DNA from 2 places in the Leptothrix mechoopdaensis genome. Region 1 is predicted to be linked to the other one. Evidence: predicted binding sites of a transcription regulator. Region 1 holds the regulator's gene; the other holds the start of a gene.
What was found. Region 1 encodes NrdR, which represses ribonucleotide reductase genes. Its sites were predicted from a motif close to CACNANATNTNGTG; they were not measured.

Region 1 (7,764 bases):
CATCGGCGGGAGGCCGAGGTATTCGCAGCGTTCGCGGGTCAGGGTCAGGCAGATCAGGCCGCGGCCGTAACGGGCCATGAAGTTGATCGCCTCGGGCGTCACCAGGTCCGATGCAAGGACCAGATCGCCTTCGTTCTCGCGGTCTTCCTCGTCGACGAGGATGACCATGCGACCGGCGGCCAGCTCGGCCACCAGCTCAGGAATGGGGGAGATGGGCATGGGCGCGATTGTAGGCGGGCGGGTCCGCGCGGACCGTCCGGACGGGCTCCCGCCGCAGGGTGGATCAGGCGCCGGGCAGGTCCGGCCAGCCGGCCAGTCGCCCGGTCGGACGGGCTCGCAGACACAGGTCGGCGCCGACCGTGCGGACCTCTGTCCACTCCAGTTCGACCGCGTCGGCCAGCGACGCCAGCGGCCCCCAGTGCCACATGCCACGACCCAGGCCGAGCACCTTGGGCGCGAGGTAGACCAGGAACTCGTCGACCAGCCCTTCGCGGACGAAGGAACCGTTGAGCCGCTCGCCGGCCTCCAGGTGCAGCTCGTTGACGCCGTGCCGCGCCAGGTCCGCCAGCATCGCCGTCAGGTCGACCTTGCCGTTCGGGCCGCCGGGCAGATGGACCAGCTCGACCGGTGCGGCGTCCTCGCGCGACCGGACGGCGGCGAGCCACGTCGACTGCGTCGGCTCGTCGGCCGTCGTGTAGATCCGCACCGCGCCGGGCGCGGCCAGCAGCCGTGCCGTGACCGGCGTGCGCAGCGGCGCGTCGACCACCACGCGCAAGGGCTGGCGCGGCGTCGGCACCAGGCGCACGTCCAGGCGCGGATCGTCGTCCAGCACGGTGCCCACGCCGGTCAGCACGGCGCTGGCGCGACGCCGCCAGGCGTGGCCGTCGGCGCGGGCCGCCTCGGCGGTGATCCACTGGCTGGCGCCGTTCTCCAGCGCGGTGCGGCCGTCCAGGCTGGCGGCGACCTTCAGCCGCACCCACGGCCGCTGGCGGATCACGCGCGACAGGAAGCCGATGTTCTGCTCGCGCGCCTCGATCGCCCCGAGCCCCTGCTCGACCCGGATGCCGGCCGCCGCGAGCCGCGCCAGGCCCTGTCCGGCGACCTGCGGGAACGGGTCGGTCAACGCGGCGACGACGCGCCCGACGCGGGCCTCGACCAGCGCGTCCGCGCACGGCGGCGTGCGGCCGTGGTGGGCGCAGGGTTCGAGCGTGACGTAGGCGGTGGCGCCGACCAGGTCGTGACCGGCGGCGCGCGCCATGCGCATGGCCATCACCTCGGCATGTGGGCCACCGGCGCGCTGGGTATGGCCGCAGCCGATCATCCGGCCGGCCGGATCGGTGATGACGCAGCCGACGCGCGGATTGGGCTCGGTCAGCGCGTAGCCGAGCGTCGCCAGCGCCAGCGCCAGGCCCATCGCGGCATGGTCGGCCGGGCTGAAGCCGGGCACCGGTGTGATCACCAGCGGCTCAGGCAGCGGCGAGGGCAGGGGGACCGGCTCGATCGGGTTCGGGGCCGCGGGGTGCGAGGGCGACGCAGGTGTGTTCATGGCGGGGCGGTCGTGAGGAGGCGCGATTTCAACGCAGTTTTCCGGGCGACGGCTCCATCCTCACGGCGGCTGGTGCGGCACCGTCGTCGGAGGCGGACCGAAGGTGGTCGCCCACAGCAGCGGCGGCGCTCCCTGGGGACAGCTGGCGCCGGCCCGCACGACCAGGAAGTTCTGGTCGCCGAGCGGGCCGTCGACTGCGAGGTAGAGGGCCGGATGCTCCGCGTTGCTGATCCGGCCGTCCTGATCCTGGTCGACGCTGTAGCGGCAGACGCGCCGCACCGGTGGCGCCGGCGGCAGGCTGTCGACGGTGCCGATCGACCAGCCGTTCGGCACGATCTCCAGCCGGCCCGACCAGCGCGGCGGCAAGCCGCTGCCGGCCACCACGCAGCGGTAGCGCACGACTCCGGCGGGGAGGGGGATGCTGGCGGTGGCGTTGGCGTTGGCGTTGGCGTTGGCGTTGGCGGCGGCATCTGGCATGGCCTTGGGCGCGTCGACCGCGCAGTCGGTCTCGGGTGCGGTCAACGCGGGTGCGGCCGGCCGCATCACCATCGTCAACGGCAGCGCGGCAGAGGGCGGGTCCAGCACCTCGGCCGGACCGGGTTGTGCGGTGTCGGTGGCAAAGCGCACCACGCCGCTGAAGATCAGGCCGCCGACCGCGACGCAGTCGGTCACCTGCGGACCCGCCGTGCCGATGCCGCCCGCCACGAGCCCGCCGCAGCGCGCGACGACCGCGCCGGTGCGGTCGTCGATCAGCCAGACCGTCGCTTCGCCCGGACGCGGCTGCCAGGCGCTGCGGCCATCGCCCAGCGGTGTCGCGCCGGGCGGGATCAGGGCATGCCGGGGCACGGGCCAGGCGGCGCCGGAGGCATCGAGCCGCGCGGGCGTCCGGTCGAGCACGGTCAGGGCCGACAGTGCGGCCTCGCGGTCCGGGTCGGCCGGCATCAGGGTGTCGAGCACGACGGCCTCGAACGCACCCGGCCGGACCTGCCAGCGCGCGACGCTGCGTCGGCGTCGAAGGCCGGCGGGGCCGGCCGCGTCCTCGGTCTCGATCGTGATGCCGCCGGCGTCCGATGCCGGCTCGACCGGCCAGCCGGCGCGCAGGCGCTCATGCCGCGATTGCACCGCCAGCAGCGCGTCCAGCCGCAGACGTTCCCGTTCGGTGCCCGACGCCATCACCGACTGCAGGCGCAACAGGGCCACGAGCGCGAAGGCCAGCACCGCGAGCGCGACAAGGGCCTCGATCAGGCCGATGCCCAGCGGCCTTGGCGCGAGATCACGGGCCATGGTCCCGCCAGCTTCCGGGCAAGGCCATCCAGCTGCCGACGTGGCCGCGCATCGCGGCCAGAACCTGGGCGTCGTGGATCAGGTCGACCGGCCCGTCCAGCATGGCGTCTCCCCAGGTCGTGACCGCGCCTTGCCAGCGGCTGCCGGCGCCGTCCGGCGTGGGGCCGGCATGCCAGTCGAGGGCGCCGGCGATCAGCCAGCCGACGCCCTGCACCGGTCCGGTCATCCGCGCGGTGCCGTCGACCACCAGCAGCAGCGGCCGGTCGACGCTGCCCCAGGTGCCGCTGGCGAGGTTCAGCTCGCCGTCGATCCACAGCGCGCGGGCGCCATCGGTTCGTGCGGCGGCCAGATCGGCGGTGCTGCAAGCGCTGGTCGGGCAGGCCACATGGCGCAGGCTGGGCAACTGACGCATCAGCGCGGCCGAGGCGCCGAAGTGGCGCCACCAGCGGTGTGGCGCGCTGCGCAAGGCCACCCGGTCGGGGCTGACCTGGTCGTCAGGGCTGCTGCCGGGCGGCCCCTGCACACGGCTTCCGTTGGCCAGCGTGATGGCGCCGCCGGCCTCGATCACCGGTCCGCCGCTGCCGGCGGTGCCGCGGACCGCCCGGCTGCCGGCGCCGAGCCGGACCGCGCCGCCGGCCGACAGCGCGGCGTCCGGTGCGCTGGCCAGGTCGCCGAGCAGGGCCAGCGTCAGGTGCAGACGGCGGATCGCATCCGGCGGCGTCGCGCCGATCGGTTCGACCACCGCGCAACCGGGCACCGCGTGGCTGCAGCCGGTGACCGACAGGGACAGCAACGGCAGGCCGCCCGGATCGCTGACCGGCACCGGCCCCGGCGCGAGCTGCAGCAGCCAGGCGGGGTGCGGCGCGCCGTCGCCGGCCGGTCGCGGCGGCGTCGCGGCGCTGACCACGCCGTTGGCCTCCGACGTGACCCCGGCGCAACGCCAGCCTTGGGGTGTTGCCGCGTCCTGGGTGCAGGCTTGTGACGCGCCATCCTGGCGAGGGCGAGGCCACGCGCCATCGGGCCAGACCACCAGGCGTTCGCGAGCCCCGCCGGATGGCACTCCGGCCTGGTTCAGCGAGGCGGTGACCCAGGACACGCCCGCTTCGGCGGCCTCGTGCGCGGCCGCGCCCTGCACCTGCCGGCCGACCTGCCGGGTCTGACCCAGCAAGGCCTGGTGGCTGTGCAGCAGGAACAGCAACAGGCCGAGCAGCAGCAGCATCAGCACCGGCAGGCTGCCGGCACCGCGCTGGGCGGATCGTTCGCGTGCAGGCCTGGACATCGTTCAAGGCCCGGGGCAATGGCCACGCAACTCGTCGTTGCGGACCTGCACCACCCGGCGCAGCTGCTGCGGACGGTCGGGTGCGGCGGGGTCGTGGCCGTCCAGCTCCACGCTCAGCAAGCGGATCACGCGCTGGGGCGGGCAAGTCGTGTCGCCGGGCGGGCAGACGGGCCAAGGGCAGTGCGCCAGCAGGTCGACGACACGGTCAAGGCGGCTGACCTGCCAGCGTGTCACGCGCAGGCGTTGCGGATCGGTCAGGGCCTGCCAGCTGTCGCCGCTGCCGGGTGACAACGCGGGGCCGGACAGGCGCAGGTCGATCGCGCGGGTGGCCGCATTCAGGCGCAGCGCGCTGGCCTCGTCGGCATCGCGGCCGGTGTCGTCGAGCAGATCGGGGTGGTCCGGACTGCTGCGGCCGTAGCTCCAGGCCGGCAGGGCGGTCTGCCCGGCCGGGCCCGGTGGCAGCAGTGCGGCATGAGGGTTGGAGCGGGCCTCCGGCGTGGCCGCCAGCCATGCCTGTTCGGCCCGTCCCCAGTGGCCGGCCCGCCTCAGCTCGCGCATCGCCAGGTCGACGACACGATGCAGCGCCAGGGTCAGGCGGGCGTCGGCCAGTTGCCGGCGCTGCTGCGCGAGCTGGCCCAGCACGAAGGTGGTGGTGCTGGCGACCACCATCAGGCCGATGGCCAGCGCGACCAGCAGCTCGACCAGCGTCAGGCCCCGCCGTGGTTGCGGGTGCCGGTTCACCACGGTCCCCAGCAGCGGCGGTTGCGGTCGTCGTCGTTGTCGAGCCCGTCGTCCGGGCCGGACCGCCAGCGCAGCAGGCCGGCGTCGACCTCGATGGCCAGGTGCCGGCAAGGCAGGTCGTCGGACTGTCGTCCGGTGGCGGTGGCCCGGATCCGGTAGGCGACGTCGGCACGTCCAGGATCCAGGTCGACCGACAACCGGTAGTGCCCGGCCTCGCTCGATGGCGACAGTGGCAGGCCCTCGCTGCCGAAACGATCGGCATAGACGGCGGTGCGGCTGCGGTGCTGTTCCTCGGCCTGCTGCAGGCGCATCAGGGCGGTCTGGCCGTCCATCCTCCGCAGGCGTTGCAGACGTGATTCGTAGCTCGGCCAGGCCAGCGTCGACAGGATGCCCAGCATCGCGAGGCCGACCATCAGCTCGACCAGGCCCCAGCCGGTTGACACGGTGCGCGGCCGGGTCCGCCAGGGGCGGCTCAACATGCGCCGACCCCGGGCCAGCGCGGCGAGACCGGGTCCGCGACCACGCTGCACAGTCGCACGCGGCCCAGCAGGTTGACGACGTGGCGCAGCGGCGGCAGACCGGCGGCGCTCAGCTCGATGCTGCCGCTCGGGCTCATGTTGCCCAGACGCGGGTCGACCCGCAGGCTGGCGATGTTGGCCCGCATCAGCAGATCGCGGTTCGACCAGCTGCGCGCCTGCAGCAGCCGCGCGCCGGTGGTGCATTGCGGCGTCGGTCGGCCGTTGACGAGCGAGCTGCAGCTGCATTGCGCGGGCTCGCCGCTGTGCAGCAGCCAGCAACTGCCGTCGACGCCGCTGTGGAAGGACACGCGCAGGACCTCGTCGCCGGCCAGCGCGCTGGCGCGCAGCAGTTCGAGGTCGGCCAGCAACTGGGCCGAAGCCGCCTCGACGCGGCGTCTCGCCTGGTGCTCGGTCCAGCTCGGCAGCAGCGTCTTCAGCAGCACGGCGACGAGCGCGAGCACGAACAGCGACTCGATCAGGGTGTGGCCGCAGGCCGGGCTTCGGGCAGGTGGGGGGTGGACGGTTGACATGGCGCTCGGTACAGGACCGGGCCAGTCTCGGGCCACCCGTGGCGGGTGGCGCACCCCCAGGAGAGGGCATCCGCCACGGCGGCCCCCCCCCTGTCGGAGGGAGGCGCGCGGAGATCAGCCTGCAGCGATCAGATTTCCTTGATCAGCTTGCTGAACGCGTCGATGTCCTCGAACTCGCGGTAGACCGACGCGAAACGCACGTAGGCGACCTTGTCCATGCGCTTGAGCTCGCGCATCACCAGCTCGCCGATGCGCGAGGTGGTGACCTCGCTGGCGCCGCTCGAGAACAGCTTGTCCTCGATGCGGGCGATGGCCGCGTCGATCAGGTCGACGCTGACGTTGCGCTTGCGCAGCGCCAGGCTCATCGAGGCGCGCAGCTTCTCGCGGTCGAACTCGCGCCGGTCGCCGTTCTTCTTGGCGACGGCCGGCATCGCGAGTTCGGCCCGCTCGTAGGTCGTGAAGCGCTTGTCGCAGGCGCTGCAGCGCCGTCTGCGCCGCACGGCGTCACCCTCGTCGGACTCGCGGGTCTCGACGACGGTGGTTTCCTCGTGGGCGCAGTACGGGCAGCGCATCGACGACGACCGGCGCTTACTTGTAGACCGGGAAGTCGCGCGTCAGCTGGGCGACCTGGGCCTTGACGCGCTCGATCACCGACTCGTCGTTCGGCGCTTCCAGCACGTCGGCGATCAGGTTGGCGACCTGACGGGCCTGCTCTTCCTTGAAGCCGCGGGTGGTCATCGCCGGCGAGCCCAGGCGGATGCCGCTGGTGACCATCGGCTTCTGCGGGTCGTTCGGGATGCCATTCTTGTTGCAGGTCATGTGGGCACGGCCCAGCAGCGCCTCGGCTTCCTTGCCGGTCAGGCCCTTGGGGCGCAGGTCGACCAGCATCACGTGGCTCTCGGTGCGGCCCGAGACGATGCGCAGGCCGCGCTGGGTGAGCGTCTCGGCCATCACGGCGGCGTTCTTGACGACCTGTTCCTGGTAGGCCTTGAACTCGGGCTGCAGCGCTTCCTGGAAGGCCACGGCCTTGCCGGCGATGACGTGCATCAGCGGGCCGCCCTGGATGCCCGGGAAGATCGCGCTGTTGATCTTCTTGGCGACCTCGTCGCCCCGCATCAGGATCAGGCCGCCACGCGGGCCGCGCAGGGTCTTGTGGGTGGTGGTCGTGACGACGTCGGCGTGCGGCACCGGGTTCGGGTAGACGCCTGCGGCGATCAGGCCGGCGTAGTGGGCCATGTCGACCATGAAGTAGGCACCGACGGCCTTGGCGACGGCGGCGAAGCGTTCGAAGTCGATGCGCAGCGCGAAGGCCGAGGCGCCCGCGATGATCAGCTTCGGCTTGTGCTCGTGGGCCAGGCGCTCCATCGCGTCGTAGTCGATGTCTTCCTGAGCATTCAGGCCGTAGCTGACGACCTTGAACCACTTGCCCGACATGTTCAGCGGCATGCCGTGGGTCAGGTGGCCGCCTTCGGCCAGGCTCAGGCCCATGATGGTGTCGCCGGGCTGCAGCAGGCCGAAGAACACGGCCTGGTTGGCCTGCGAGCCCGAGTTGGGCTGGACGTTGGCGTGGTCGGCGCCGAACAGTTTCTTGGCGCGGTCGATGGCGAGCTGCTCGACCACGTCGACGTACTCGCAGCCACCGTAGTAGCGCTTGCCGGGATAGCCCTCGGCGTACTTGTTGGTCAGCTGCGAGCCTTGCGCGGCCATGACGGCCGGCGAGGTGTAGTTCTCGGAGGCGATCAGCTCGATGTGCTCTTCCTGGCGCAGGACTTCGGCGTCCATCGCGGCGGTGAGTTCGGGATCGATGGCATCCAGGGTGTGGGTGGCGCGGTCAAACATGTGGTGCGGTCCGATGTCTAGGGTTGC
Region 2 (7,764 bases), 590 kb from region 1:
TCTACATCTGCCGCGAGCTCTGTGAACGTTATGGCGCCACGATCGAGTACCACCCGCGCGGCGCCGGTGCGCGGCACCGCAACGTCTTCGTGATGACCCTGCCGCGCATGATCCCGGTGACGCAGCCGATGCGGCCTGGGATGGCCCGATGAGCGCGACCTCGCTGCACAGCCTGCTGGTCGTCGACGACGAGCCCGACCTGCGCACGGTCTACGAGCTGACGTTGCTGCGCGAGGGCTATGAGGTCGAGACCGCCGGCAGCGTCGAGGAGGCCTGGGCGCAGCTCAAGGACCGCACCTACAGCGCCGTCATCACCGACATGCGCCTGCCCGACGGCAGCGGGCTGGACCTGCTGCGCCGGCTCGAACAGTCGGGCCGCAGCGAGCGGGCTATCGTCATCACCGCCTACGGTTCGGCCGAGAACGCGGTGCAGGCGCTGAAGTCGGGCGCCTACGACTACCTGACCAAGCCGGTCGACCTGAAGGTGTTCCGCAGCGTCGTCGCCGCCGCGCTGGGCCGCAGCCCGGCCGCACGTGGCGCCGCACCCCATGCCGGTCCGCCGGCCACCGGTGCCGTTCCGGTCGACTTCGGCCAGGGCCCCCGTTCGATCGTGCCGCGCCACGAGCGTGGCAGTGGCGCGCTGCGCCGCATGGCCGGCCAGTCGGCGGCGATGCAGCAGGTCCGCGCGCTGGTCGACAAGGTCGCGCGCAGCATGGCGCCGGTGCTGGTGCAGGGCGAGTCGGGCACCGGCAAGGAGCTGGTCGCGCGCTCGATCCACCAGGTCAGCACGCGTGCGGCTCAGCCCTTCATCGCCGTCAACTGCAGCGCCATCCCGGAACAGCTGCTGGAGGCCGAGTTCTTCGGCTACCGCAAGGGCGCCTTCACCGGCGCGGCCGAGGATCGCGAGGGCTTCTTCCAGGCCGCACACGGTGGCACCCTGTTCCTCGACGAGATCGGCGACCTGCCGCTGTCGATGCAGAGCAAGCTGCTGCGGGCGATCCAGGAACGCGCGGTGCGACCGGTCGGTGCCATTGCCGAGGTGGCCGTCGACGTGCGCATCATCAGCGCGACCCATCGCGACCTGGCCGACGAGGTGGCCGAAGGCCGGTTCCGCCAGGACCTGTTCTATCGCCTCAACGTGATCCAGATCCGGGTGCCGCCGCTGCGCGAGCGCCGCGACGATCTCTACGAGCTGTGCGCGCGTGTGCTGGAGCGGGTCGCCGCCGATGCCGGCATGGCCGTGATGCCACGCCTGACGCCGCGCGCGCTCGACCACCTGGCCCACTACGACTTCCCCGGCAACGTGCGGGAACTGGAGAACCTGCTGCACCGTGCCGTCGCGCTGAGCAGCGCCAGCCAGATCGACGTCGAGGACCTCGAACTGCCGATCCCGCCGCGTGGCCGTCCTGCTGCGGTGCCGTCCGCCCAGGCCACCGGCTGGGGCCAGGAGGCCCGGATCGACCCGCCGTGGACCGGTTATCCGTTCAAGCCGGCGACCGTCCTGCCGGCCGACGTGGCGCCGATGCTGTCGACCGTGCCGTCGATGGCCGAACCGGCCGTGCCCGATGACCTGGTGGCCTACCTCGACGAGGTCGAGCGCGCGGTGCTGGTGCGGGCGCTCGAACGCCATCGCTACAACCGCACGGCGGCCGGTGCAGCGATGGGCCTGACGCTGCGCCAGATGCGCTACCGCATGGCGCGCCTGGGCATCCAGGTGGCCGGCGAAGGCCTGACCGTCGACGACGGCGAGGGCGGCGTCGAGTGAGTCGGGCATGAAGGTCGCGCGCCGCCCGCGCGACGGACGTGGCCCGTGGCTGGCCGGCTGGCTCCGGTCGGCACGATGCGTCGCCAGTCCCAACTTCGGCCGGCGGCCCGAAGGCATCGCGATCGACCTCGCGGTGGTGCATTCGATCAGCCTGCCACCCGGCCGCTACGGTGGCGACGCGATCGAGCGGCTGTTCACCAACCGGCTCGACCCGCAGGCCCATCCCACCTTCGCGGCGCTGGACGGGCTGCAGGTCTCGGCCCATTTCGTGATCCGCCGTGACGGCGCGCTGCTTCAGTTCGTGCCGCTGCAGGGCCGCGCCTGGCATGCCGGCGTGTCGCACTGGAAGGGCCGCGACAACTGCAACGACTTCAGCATCGGCATCGAGCTGGAGGGCCTCGAAGGCCGCACCTTCGCGGCCGTGCAGTACCGCGCGCTGGCGCATCTGCTGCGCCGGCTCGCACGGGTCCTGCCGCTGCGCGAGGTGGCCGGGCACGAGCACGTCGCGCCGGGTCGCAAGGGGGATCCGGGCTCCGGTTTCGATGCGGCGCGACTGGGTCGCAAGCTGCGGCATCGGGGCCTGTCGCTGGCCTGGCGCTGAACCCGAAATGCAAGAGTCGCGGCACTCGGGGTAATTGCTCCCCTCACACTAGCGCTAGTGGCTGGCGGCTACCCAGGCACTAGCTATAGTGCCTCATCGTGTTATCCTTCGCCCCGTTCCAGACAAGCCCAGATCCCGCGATGCACCGGGCAACAGGCCATTTGACCGGTCATCCGGTCGGCCCTCCCGGATCGTGTCCCAAGGGACGTTTCCGACCCCATCCCGCAGTTCTTTGACCGCCGCCAGGCGAGACGCGCAGCGTTCCGATGCTGACGCCCGATGCCAGGCGAGGCGAAGCCTTGCCGAACGATTTTCCAGACATGCAAGGAGCCCAGATGCAAGCAACCGGCACCCCTCACCAGCAGCCTTCCCTGCACGCCCCGACCAGCACCCTTGGTGGTGACGCCCGGGTGGCGACCAGCGTCTATGGCAGCTACCAGATCATCCGCCGCAACGGTGCGGTGGTGGCCTTCGAGCCGCACAAGATCTCGGTGGCCATGATGAAGGCCTTCCTGGCGGTGCACGGGACCCAGGGCGCGGCGTCGGCCAGCGTGCGCGAGACCGTCGATGCGCTCACCGAGGCGGTGGTCCGCGCGCTGATGCGCTCGCGTCCGAGCGGCGGCAGCTTCCACATCGAGGACATCCAGGACCAGGTCGAGCTCGGCCTGATGCGCGGTGGCCATCACGATGTCGCCCGTGCCTACGTGCTCTACCGCGAACGCCGGGCCCAGGAACGTGCCCAGCAAGGCCAGGCCGCACGGGCGGCCGAGCCGGCCTTCTACGTCACCGACCGCGGCCAGCGTGTGCCGCTGGATCTGGCCCAGCTCAGCGGGATCATCGAGGCGGCCTGTGCCAACCTTGGCAGCGAGGTCGTGGCCGCGCCGGTGCTGGCCGAGACCCGCCGCAACCTGTACGACGGCGTGCCGATCGACGAGGTCTACAAGGCCGCCATCCTGGCCGCCCGCACGCTGATCGAGAAGGACCCGGCCTACACCCGCGTCACGGCCCGCCTGCTGATGCACACGATCCGTCGCGAGATCCTCGGCGAGGAGGTCACGCAAGGCGAGATGGGTGCGCGCTACGCCGACTACTTCCCCGCCTTCATCAAGAAGGGCATCGAGGCCGAGCTGCTCGACGAACGTCTGGCCCAGTTCGACCTGGCGCGCCTGGGTGCCGCACTGAAGGCCGAGCGCGATCTCGACTTCGACTACCTCGGCCTGCAGACCCTGTACGACCGCTACTTCCTGCACGTGCGCAAGGCCCGCATCGAGATGCCGCAGGCCTTCTTCATGCGCGTGGCGATGGGCCTGGCGCTCAACGAGGTCGACCGCGAGGCCCGCGCGATCGAGTTCTACGAGATCCTGTCCTCGTTCGACTTCATGTCCAGCACGCCCACGCTGTTCAACTCGGGCACGCGCCGCTCGCAGCTGTCGAGCTGCTACCTGACCACCGTGCCCGATGACCTCGACGGCATCTACGAGGCCATCAAGGACAACGCGCTGCTGTCGAAGTTCGCCGGTGGCCTGGGCAATGACTGGACGCCGGTGCGCGCACTGGGCTCGCACATCAAGGGCACCAACGGCGAGTCGCAGGGTGTCGTGCCCTTCCTCAAGGTCGTCAACGACACCGCCGTCGCGGTCAACCAGGGCGGCAAGCGCAAGGGCGCCGTCTGCGCCTATCTCGAGAGCTGGCACCTCGACATCGAGGAGTTCCTCGAACTGCGCAAGAACACCGGCGACGACCGCCGTCGCACCCACGACATGAACACGGCGAACTGGATCCCCGACCTGTTCATGCGTCGTGTCATGGAAGGCGGTGACTGGACCCTGTTCTCGCCGTCGACCTGCCCGGACCTGCACGACCGTTTCGGTGCCGACTTCGAGGCCGCCTACACCGCCTACGAGGCCCGCGCCGACCGTGGCGAGCTCAAGCTGTTCAAGCGCATCCGTGCCGTCGACCTGTGGCGCAAGATGCTGACGATGCTGTTCGAGACCGGGCATCCGTGGATCACGTTCAAGGACGCCTGCAACGTGCGCTCGCCGCAGCAGCACGTCGGCGTCGTGCACTCGTCGAACCTCTGCACCGAGATCACGCTCAACACCAACGATCGCGAGATCGCGGTGTGCAACCTCGGCTCGGTCAACCTGGCCCGTCACCTGACCGATGGCGAGCACGGCAAGCAGATCGACCAGGCCAAGCTGGCCCGCACGATCACGGTGGCGATGCGCATGCTCGACAACGTCATCGACATCAACTACTACGCGGTCCGCAAGGCACGTGATTCCAACCTGCGCCACCGCCCGGTCGGCCTGGGGATCATGGGCTTCCAGGATGCGCTCTACCAGCTGCGTGTGCCCTACGCGTCGCAGGAGGCGGTCGAGTTCGCCGACCGTTCGATGGAGGCGGTCTGCTACCACGCCTACTGGGCCTCGACCGAGCTGGCCGCCGAGCGTGGCCGTTACAGCAGCTACCGCGGCTCGCTGTGGGACCGCGGCATCCTGCCGCAGGACTCGCTCAAGCTGCTGGCCGAGGCGCGTGGCGGCTATGTCGAGGTCGACACCTCGTCGACGCTGGACTGGGATGCGCTGCGGGCCCGCATCGCCCAGCACGGCATGCGCAACAGCAACTGCGTGGCGATCGCGCCGACCGCGACGATCTCCAACATCATCGGCGTCGACGCGTCGATCGAGCCGTGCTTCGGCAACCTGTCCGTCAAGAGCAACCTGTCGGGCGAGTTCACGGTCATCAACGAGTACCTCGTGCGTGACCTCAAGAAGCTCGGCCTGTGGGACGACGTGATGGTCATGGACCTCAAGCACTTCGACGGCAGCCTGCGCCGCATCGACCGTGTGCCCGAGGAGCTCAAGCGCCTGTACGCGACCGCCTTCGAGGTCGAGCCGGTGTGGCTGGTCGAGGCCGCGTCGCGTCGCCAGAAGTGGATCGACCAGGCCCAGAGCCTCAACATCTACATGGCCGGCGCGTCGGGCAAGAAGCTCGACGAGACCTACAAGCTCGCCTGGCTGCGTGGCCTCAAGACCACCTACTACCTGCGCACGATGGGCGCGACGCATGCCGAGAAGTCGACCGTCAAGGCGGGCTCGCTGAACGCCGTGCCGGGTGGTCAGGGCGGTGGTCTGCAGGCCGCGTCGATGGATGCGCTGGCCGCTCAGGCACAGGCCCAGATGGCGGCTGCGACGGCCGAGTCCAACCCGGCCACGGACGTCCGTTTCTGCGCCATCGACGACCCGACCTGCGAAGCCTGTCAGTGAGCTGAGGCGACCTGATCCAGCCCTTGCCCGAAGGCCTCGTGCCGATGCGCTGCAAGAGGGCCACGCGCCCTCTTGCAGCGTGTCAATAAGTGCTTGGTGTTTCGACGCAACATTCAGATAATTCACGTCATCAGGAAGTCAGACATGCTCGTCTGGGAAGACACTCCGCGCCCCACGCCCTCGTCGGCGACCCCGTATCCATCGAACGTTCCGCGTGACGCTTCGATGCAGCCCTCGTCACTGCCGCACGCTGCGGTCGGCCTGCCGAGTGCGCGTGCATCGACGGCCGCGACCCATGAATCGGGCGACTCCGGCCGCCGCGTCAACATCGCCGACAAGCGCATCATCAACGGCCAGACCGACGTCAACCAGCTGGTCCCGTTCAAGTACAAGTGGGCCTGGGACAAGTACCTCGCGACCTGTGCCAACCACTGGATGCCGCAGGAGATCAACATGTCGCGCGACATCGCGACGTGGAAGGATCCGAACGGCCTGACCGATGACGAGCGCCGCCTCATCAAGCGCAACCTCGGGTTCTTCGTGACCGCCGATTCGCTGGCGGCCAACAACATCACGCTGGGCACCTATCGCCACATCACCGCGCCCGAGTGCCGCCAGTTCCTGCTGCGTCAGGCCTTCGAGGAAGCGATCCACACGCATGCCTACCAGTACATCGTCGAGTCGCTGGGGCTGGACGAAGGCGAGATCTTCAACGCGTACCACGAGGTCGCGTCGATCCGCGACAAGGACGAGTTCCTGATCCCCTTCATCGACGCGATCATGGACCCGGCCTTCAAGACCGGCACGCTCGAGAACGACCAGACCCTGCTCAAGAGCCTGATCGTCTTCGCCTGCCTGATGGAGGGCCTGTTCTTCTACGTCGGCTTCACGCAGATCCTCGCGCTGGGCCGGCAGAACAAGATGACCGGCGCGGCCGAGCAGTACCAGTACATCCTTCGCGACGAGTCGATGCACTGCAACTTCGGCATCGACCTGATCAACGCGATCAAGCTCGAGAACCCGCAGCTGTGGACGACGTCGTTCAAGGCCGAGATCAAGGCCTTGTTCATGAAGGCGGTCGAGCTGGAGTACCGCTATGCCGAGGACACCATGCCGCGCGGCGTGCTGGGCCTCAACGCCTCGATGTTCAAGGGCTACCTGCGCTACATCGCCAATCGGCGGGCCACGCAGATCGGCCTCGACGAGCTCTTCCCGAACGAGGAAAACCCGTTCCCGTGGATGAGCGAAATGATCGACCTGAAGAAGGAGCGCAATTTCTTCGAGACCCGCGTCATCGAGTACCAGTCCGGCGGTGCGCTGTCCTGGGACTGACCGATCGCCGCGCCGGCCGCTCGCCGGTGAAGCCGCGATCCGTTGACGAGGGTCCGACCCGAGTGGGCGCGGCAGGCTTGAAGGCCTGTCGCGCCTGAACACATCCCCGGCACCCGAGGTCGGCGCAAGAATGACCCGGGCTCTGTGGATCATGCGGTTCATCGGACCGCATGTCCCGTCAACCTGATCAAGGAGATTCACATGGCAACTGCGAAGAAGGCTGCAGCGAAGAAGGCAGCCCCGGCGAAGAAGGCTGCGGCCCCCGCCAAGAAGGCCGCCGCACCGGCGAAGAAGGCGGCTGCACCGGCCAAGAAGGCGGCACCGGCTCCGGCCAAGAAGGCCGCTGCGAAGAAGGCTGCGCCCGCCAAGGCTCCGGCCAAGGCACCGGCGAAGAAGGCTGCTGCGGCACCGAAGCCCGCGCTGAAGAAGGCGGCTCCGGCCAAGAAGGCGGCTGCCGCTCCGGCGAAGAAGGCCGCTGCGAAGAAGGCTGCTGCGCCGGCCAAGGCACCTGCCAAGAAGGCGGCTGCGGTCAAGAAGGCAGCGGCGCCGGCCAAGAAGGCGGCTGCGGCCCCGGCCAAGGCGCCTGCCAAGGCCCCGGCCAAGAAGGCCGCTGCGGCAAAGAAGGCTGCGGCGCCTGCCAAGGCTCCCGCGAAGAAGGCGGCCGCCAAGAAGGCCGCAGCGAAGAAGGCAGCCAAGAAAGCGGCCCCTGCGCCTGCTGCCCCTGCGGCGCCTGCAGCCCCTGCGGCGAAGACCACGCTGAGCCCTCAAGCGGCCTGGCCCTTCCCGACCGGCGACAA

Region 2: ACWA7K_RS20585 (ribonucleoside-diphosphate reductase subunit alpha) is a predicted target of NrdR. The motif match lies at 2,444-2,457, and genes of this name have one in related genera.

What each region holds. Positions count from the first base shown of each region.
Region 1 covers NZ_CM132699.1:227,818-235,581, forward strand. Annotated here, with positions in the region: gene ribBA (bifunctional 3,4-dihydroxy-2-butanone-4-phosphate synthase/GTP cyclohydrolase II) at 1-219, opposite strand, end outside; gene ribD (bifunctional diaminohydroxyphosphoribosylaminopyrimidine deaminase/5-amino-6-(5-phosphoribosylamino)uracil reductase RibD) at 284-1,414, opposite strand; gene ACWA7K_RS01060 (type IV pilus modification PilV family protein) at 1,607-2,830, opposite strand; gene ACWA7K_RS01065 (hypothetical protein) at 2,820-4,109, opposite strand; gene ACWA7K_RS01070 (PilW family protein) at 4,113-4,850, opposite strand; gene ACWA7K_RS01075 (type IV pilin protein) at 4,847-5,329, opposite strand; gene ACWA7K_RS01080 (hypothetical protein) at 5,323-5,898, opposite strand; gene nrdR (transcriptional regulator NrdR) at 6,027-6,470, opposite strand; gene glyA (serine hydroxymethyltransferase) at 6,487-7,737, opposite strand.
Region 2 covers NZ_CM132699.1:4,709,213-4,716,976, forward strand. Annotated here, with positions in the region: gene ACWA7K_RS20570 (ATP-binding protein) at 1-152, shown strand, start outside; gene ACWA7K_RS20575 (sigma-54-dependent transcriptional regulator) at 149-1,765, shown strand; gene ampD (1,6-anhydro-N-acetylmuramyl-L-alanine amidase AmpD) at 1,773-2,366, shown strand; gene ACWA7K_RS20585 (ribonucleoside-diphosphate reductase subunit alpha) at 2,702-5,635, shown strand; gene ACWA7K_RS20590 (ribonucleotide-diphosphate reductase subunit beta) at 5,780-6,967, shown strand; gene ACWA7K_RS20595 (histone) at 7,169-7,764, shown strand, end outside.